Regions from separate parts of the Streptomyces sp. NPDC058653 genome, predicted to be linked through region 2. Evidence: predicted binding sites of a transcription regulator. Region 2 holds the regulator's gene; each other region holds the start of a gene.

Region 1 (2,266 bases), on a different contig from region 2:
CACGCCGCCGGCCAGCTTCGCGAGGCGCTCCTGGAGCTTCTCGCGGTCGTAGTCCGAGTCCGAGTTCTCGATCTCGGCACGGATCTGGTTCACGCGACCGGCGACCTGGTCGCTGTCACCGGCACCGTCGACGATGGTGGTCTCGTCCTTGGTGATGACGACCTTGCGGGCGCGGCCCAGCAGGTCGAGACCGGCGTTCTCCAGCTTGAGGCCGACCTCCTCGGAGATGACCGTGCCGCCCGTGAGGATGGCGATGTCGTTCAGCATCGCCTTGCGGCGGTCACCGAAGCCCGGAGCCTTGACGGCGACGGACTTGAAGGTGCCCTTGATCTTGTTGACGACGAGCGTGGACAGCGCCTCGCCCTCGACGTCCTCGGCGATGATCAGCAGCGGCTTGCCCGACTGGATGACCTTCTCCAGGAGCGGCAGGACGTCCTTGACGTTGCCGATCTTGGAGTTGACGATCAGGATGTACGGGTCGTCGAGCGACGCCTCCATACGCTCCATGTCGGTGGCGAAGTACGCCGAGATGTAGCCCTTGTCGAAGCGCATGCCCTCGGTGAGCTCAAGCTCGAGACCGAAGGTCTGCGACTCCTCGACGGTGATGACGCCTTCCTTGCCGACCTTGTCCATCGCCTCGGCGATGAGCTCGCCGATCTGGGTGTCGGCGGCGGAGATGGAGGCCGTCGAAGCGATCTGCTCCTTGGTCTCCACGTCCTTGGCCTGCTCCAGGAGCGCACCGGAGACGGCCTCGATGGCCTTCTCGATGCCGCGCTTGAGGGCCATCGGGTTGGCGCCGGCGGCCACGTTGCGCAGGCCCTCGCGGACCAGGGCCTGGGCCAGGACGGTCGCGGTGGTCGTACCGTCACCGGCGACGTCGTCCGTCTTCTTGGCGACTTCCTTGACCAGCTCGGCGCCGATCTTCTCGTACGGGTCCTCGAGCTCGATCTCCTTGGCGATGGACACACCATCGTTGGTGATCGTGGGGGCGCCCCACTTCTTCTCGAGGACGACGTTTCGGCCCTTGGGGCCAAGGGTTACCTTGACGGCGTCGGCGAGCTGGTTCATCCCGCGCTCGAGACCGCGCCGTGCCTCCTCGTCGAACGCGATGATCTTGGCCATGTGAAGTGGTCCTCCCGGACATGGGGTGGATTGCTCCGGACCGTGCCGACGCCCGCGACGGACGGCCGAAGAGCCGTGCGGTTCCTTGCCCCACAGGCTCTCGGGCCTCGCTGACCCGGTCCATAAGTTGTCACTCTCACCAGCAGAGTGCTAACGCCAATGATTAGCACTCGACCCCCGAGAGTGCAAGCGACTCCCGAGCGGCCCCGGCGCCTCGGGGAGATGAACGCGCACGCACGAGGGGCCCGCATCCCCTGCCGGGATGCGGGCCCCTCGTGTGTGAGTGCGTCGTTGGCCGATCGCGCCGGGATCAGACGGCGAGCTTGACCATGTCCGCCTGCGGACCCTTCTGGCCCTGCGAGATCTCGAACTCAACTCGCTGACCTTCTTCAAGGGTGCGGTAGCCGTCCATCTGGATCGCGCTGTAGTGGACGAAAACATCCGCACCACCGTCGACCGCGATGAAGCCGTAGCCCTTCTCCGCGTTGAACCACTTGACGGTGCCCTGAGCCATGCCTAACTCCCCTATTACTGGCCCCTGCGCGGGACCGCACTTCGCGCCGGAACGCGTCGACCGCGGCTGAATGTATCTGCCCAACTGCCCTCTGCAACAGGTCAATCGGACGAGAATTATGGCCGCGCCGGAACACGCAAAGAGGTGAAATGCCGGTCCACCAGGGGCAAGTCGGGCCGGGCAAAGCGCAAGGAACCGCGCAAACAGCGTCCACACTTTGACCGCATCTTGTCGGCGAACTCATATGCTCGGGGCACAGGCGGCGGCGGAGCTACCCCGACTCTACCGCGTTCAACCCCATGGAATTGCCCCCTCCGCTTCTCTTGCGGAGGGGGCAACACCGTTCACTGTGCGTGCCGTTCAGCCTCCGGCGACCGCCGGGATGATCGAGATGCCGGCGCCGTCCGGGGTGGCGGTCTCCAGGCCCTGCTCGAAGCGGACGTCGTCGTCGTTCACGTACACGTTGACGAAGCGCCGGAGCTTGCCCTGGTCGTCCAGGACGCGCGCGGCAATCCCGGGGTGGTTGGTCTCCAGGGACTCGATCACCTGGGAGAGGGTCGCGCCCTCGGCCGGAACCTCGGCCTTTCCGCCGGTGTAGGTACGGAGGATGGTGGGGATACGGACGTTCAC
Region 2 (2,266 bases):
GATCGAGCGTCCACTCGCCGGACACGGGGTGACCGGGCACCACCAGCACGTCCACCGCCGACGCCGCCTCGGAGGCGCGTACGCCGTGCCGCACGGCCGAGTCCCGCAGCTTCTCGCTGTCGTGGAGCATCAGCTCGCCGAGCCCCACCGCGCCGTAGACCTCCACGCCCGCGAACGCCGCCGTGCCGAGGACATGGTCGAAATGCGGGTGACTGAGCGCGATGTGGGTGACGCGGCGGCCGCACAGCGACTGCGCCTGTACGCGGATCTCGGCGCCCTCACGGAGCGTGGAGCCCGTGTCGTACAGAAGGACCGCGTCCTCGCCCACGACCAGTCCGACCGTCGCATCCCAGCCAGGCAGCCGCCGTCTGCCGACCCCCGGGGCGATCCGTTCCCAGCCATGCTCTTCCCAACGGACGTTCATACCGCGACGCTATCCGTGGGGCGGGCGGTGCCGCGCGGTAGCGTGACCGGTCGGCCTTGCTAGGGGCGTACCTCACGGCCGTACACTGGCCCGGGGAATGCTGGCACTCCTACGCACCGAGTGCCAAGCCGGATCCGAGGAACCAGAGCTGGAGGTGTGCGCGATGCTGAGCGAACGCAGGCTTGAGGTGCTGCGCGCCATCGTCCAGGACTATGTCGGCACCGAGGAGCCCGTCGGCTCCAAGGCGCTGACCGAGCGGCACAAGCTCGGTGTGTCCCCGGCCACCGTCCGTAACGACATGGCGGTCCTGGAGGACGAGGGCTTCATCGCCCAGCCCCACACGAGCGCGGGGCGTATTCCGACGGACAAGGGCTACCGGCTCTTCGTCGACCGGCTGGCCGGCGTCAAGCCGCTGTCGGCGCCGGAGCGCAGGGCCATCCAGAACTTTCTCGACAGCGCCGTCGATCTGGACGACGTGGTGGGCCGTACGGTGCGGCTGCTCGCGCAGCTGACCCGGCAGGTCGCGGTCGTGCAGTACCCCTCGCTGACCCGTTCGACGGTGCGGCACGTGGAACTGCTCTCGCTGGCCCCCGCGCGGCTGATGCTCGTACTGATCACCGACACCGGCCGGGTCGAGCAGCGCATGATCGACTGTCCGGTGCCGTTCGGCGACACGTCGCTGGCGGACCTGCGGGCCCGGCTCAACGCCCGGGTCGTGGGACGCAGGTTCTCCGACGTGCCGCTGCTGGTGCAGGAGCTGCCCGAATCCTTCGACCTGGAGGACCGGGGCACCGTGTCCACGGTCCTGGCGACGCTGCTGGAGACACTGGTCGAGGAGACCGAGGAGCGGCTGATGATCGGCGGCACCGCCAATCTGACGCGCTTCGGGCACGACTTCCCCCTGACCATTCGGCCGGTGCTGGAGGCACTTGAGGAGCAGGTCGTGCTCCTCAGGCTGCTCGGCGAGGCCGAGGACTCGGGCATGACCGTACGAATCGGGCACGAGAACGCCCATGAGGGCCTCAACTCCACGTCCGTCGTCGCGGTCGGCTACGGTTCGGGCGACGAGGCAGTCGCCAAACTCGGCGTGGTCGGACCGACCCGCATGGACTACCCCGGAACGATGGGAGCGGTACGCGCAGTGGCACGTTACGTCGGACAGATCCTGGCGGAGTCGTAAGTGGCCACGGACTACTACGCCGTACTCGGCGTACGCCGCGACGCATCACAGGACGAGATCAAGAAGGCATTCCGCAGGCTCGCCCGCGAGCTGCACCCGGATGTCAATCCCGATCCCAAGACGCAGGAGCGGTTCAAGGAGATCAACGCCGCCTACGAGGTGTTGTCGGACCCGCAGAAGAAGCAGGTCTACGACCTCGGCGGTGACCCGCTCTCGCAGGCGGGCGGCGCGGCCGGCGGCTTCGGGGCCGGTGGCTTCGGCAACTTCTCCGACATCATGGACGCGTTCTTCGGGACGTCGCAGCAGCGCGGGCCGAGGTCGCGGACGCGGCGCGGCCAGGACGCGATGATCCGGCTGGAGATCGACCTCAACGAGGCGGCCTTCGGCACGACGAAGGACATCCAGGTCGACACGGCGGTCGTCTGTACGACCTGCTCGGGCGAGGGCGCCGCACCCGGCACCTCCGCGCAGACCTGCGACATGTGCCGCGGTCGCGGTGAGGTCTCGCAGGTCACGCGGTCCTTCCTGGGCCAGGTCATGACGTCGCGGCCGTGCCCGCAGTGCCAGGGCTTCGGTACGGTCGTGCCGACCCCCTGCCCCGAGTGCGCGGGCGACGGCCGTATCCGGTCGCGCCGTACGCTCACGGTCAAGATCCCCGCGGG
Region 3 (2,266 bases), on a different contig from region 2:
CGTCGACGATCGTCGTGTCGTCCTTGGAGACCGTGACGCGGCGGGCGGTGCCCAGCACGTCGAGACCGGCCTGGTCGAGCTTGAGGCCGACCTCCTCGGCGATGACGGTCGCGCCCGTGAGGGTGGCGATGTCGCCGAGCATGGCCTTGCGGCGGTCACCGAAGCCGGGGGCCTTCACCGCGACGGCGTTGAAGGTGCCGCGGATCTTGTTGACGACGAGGGTGGAGAGCGCCTCGCCCTCGACGTCCTCGGCGATGATCAGCAGCGGCCGGGAGCCACCCGCCTGGATGACCTTCTCCAGCAGCGGGAGCATGTCCTGGATGGAGCCGATCTTGCCCTGGTTGATCAGGATGTACGGGTCGTCGAGGACGGCCTCCATACGCTCCTGGTCGGAGACCATGTACGGCGAGAGGTAGCCCTTGTCGAAGGCCATGCCCTCGGTGAACTCCAGCTCCAGGCCGAAGGTGTTGGACTCCTCGACGGTGATGACACCGTCCTTGCCGACCTTGTCCATCGCCTCGGCGATGAGCTCGCCGACCTGCGGGTCCTGGGCGGAGAGACCGGCGACGGCCGCGATGTCGGCCTTGTCGTCGATGGGGCGGGCCGTCTCCAGCAGCTGCTTGGAGACGGCGGCGACCGCGGCGTCGATGCCCTTCTTCAGGGCGGCCGGGGAGGCGCCGGCGGCGACGTTGCGCAGGCCCTCGCGGACCAGCGCCTGGGCCAGCACGGTGGCGGTGGTGGTGCCGTCACCCGCGATGTCGTTGGTCTTGGTCGCCACCTCCTTCACGAGCTGGGCGCCGAGGTTCTCGTACGGGTCGTCGAGCTCGACCTCGCGGGCGATCGTGACACCGTCGTTGGTGATGGTCGGCGCGCCGAACTTCTTGTCGATGACGACGTTGCGGCCCTTGGGGCCGATCGTCACCTTCACCGTGTCGGCAAGCTTGTTGACGCCGCGCTCAAGGGCGCGACGGGCGTCCTCGTCGAACTTCAGGATCTTCGCCATGGGAGCTTTCTCTTGTCCTCTCGAACGAACAACGAACTACGCCCCGGGCCACCCGGCGATGCGGGGGCCAGGGGCGTAGTTTCACAGCGTGACTGCGATGATTACTTCTCGATGATCGCGAGCACGTCGCGAGCCGAGAGGACGAGGTACTCCTCGCCCGTGTACTTCACCTCAGTACCGCCGTACTTGCTGTACAGAACGACGTCGCCGACGGAAACGTCGAGCGGAAGACGCTCGCCGTTCTCGAAGCGACCCGGACCGACGGCCAGGACGACGCCCTCCTGGGGCTTCTCCTTGGCCGTGTCCGGAATAACCAGGCCAGAGGCCGTGGTCTGCTCTGCGTCGAGCGGCTGGACCACAATGCGGTCCTCGAGCGGCTTGATGGCAACCTTGGTGCTGGCGGTCGTCACGATCCGACCTCCCCCTTCGGAGATCTCACGGGGTTAACTGTCTGGGTGGCGCGACCGGGCTCGATCCGTCGTCGCGGGTGCCGGACCTGTCCTGTCACGCATTGGCACTCTCCAGTGGGGAGTGCCAGACATGACACTATGACCGCGATTAGCACTCGGTCAAGCTGAGTGCCAGTCGGGCCCCGCGCGGCGGCCCCGGCGGAAGCCCCGCCGAGGGGCGCGGACGGGGCCGGGAACCGCCGGGGCGAGACCCGCCGGGACGCGATCCACCGGGCCGTACCTCACCAGGCCGCGCCCCGGCCTCACCCGGCCGTGACCCCGCCTCGCACGGCCGTGACCTGGCCTCACCCGGCCACGGCTCAGACGTAGTCCTCCAGTTTCGCAACCGCGTATCCCTTGTCCGTGATCGTCTTCATGACGTGCCGGATCATGTCGGCCATCGAGCCCTTCCAGTCCTCCTTGCCACGGAAGTGCGTGAGGAGGATGTCGCCCGGATGCAGGGTCCGGTCCCACTCGCGCCACTCCATGTGGTCGGGGAACGCCTCGGACGACCACAGCGGCACCGCCTTGACGCCGCAGGACTTGGCGGCGCGCAGGGTGCGCGCGTCGTAGTTGCCGTACGGCGGCCGGAAGAGCTCGGGCCGCTTGCCGTACCGCTTCCTGAGCTTCTCCTGCTGGCCGCAGATCTCCCGCTTCTGCTCCTTGTAGGAGAGCCCGGGGAGGTAGGGGTGGGTGAGGGTGTGGTTGTGCAGAGAGACCCCGCGGGACTGCATCTTCTTGAAGTAGGCGTAGTCGTCGCTGATGACGTAGTCGCTGAGGAAGGCGCTGTACGGGATCTTCAACTCGCTCATCA

Evidence for each region. Region 2 encodes HrcA, which represses chaperone genes, less so after heat shock. Its sites were predicted from a motif close to TTNGCACTCNGNNNNNCNGAGTGCNAA; they were not measured.
Region 1: the regulator HrcA is predicted to act here: its motif matches at 1,250-1,276, upstream of groL (chaperonin GroEL).
Region 3: the regulator HrcA is predicted to act here: its motif matches at 1,562-1,588, upstream of groES (co-chaperone GroES).

The regions. Positions count from the first base shown of each region.
Region 1 is NZ_JBHXRM010000002.1:185,946-188,211, reverse strand. Features, by position in the region: gene groL (chaperonin GroEL) at 1-1,122, opposite strand, end outside; gene ACFWU9_RS02545 (cold-shock protein) at 1,433-1,636, opposite strand; gene ACFWU9_RS02540 (ubiquitin-like small modifier protein 1) at 1,997-2,266, opposite strand, start outside.
Region 2 is NZ_JBHXRM010000020.1:41,839-44,104, reverse strand. Features, by position in the region: gene ACFWU9_RS18770 (MBL fold metallo-hydrolase) at 1-424, opposite strand, end outside; gene hrcA (heat-inducible transcriptional repressor HrcA) at 588-1,604, shown strand; gene dnaJ (molecular chaperone DnaJ) at 1,605-2,266, shown strand, end outside.
Region 3 is NZ_JBHXRM010000009.1:127,017-129,282, reverse strand. Features, by position in the region: gene groL (chaperonin GroEL) at 1-1,003, opposite strand, end outside; gene groES (co-chaperone GroES) at 1,105-1,413, opposite strand; gene ACFWU9_RS10990 (polysaccharide deacetylase family protein) at 1,773-2,266, opposite strand, start outside.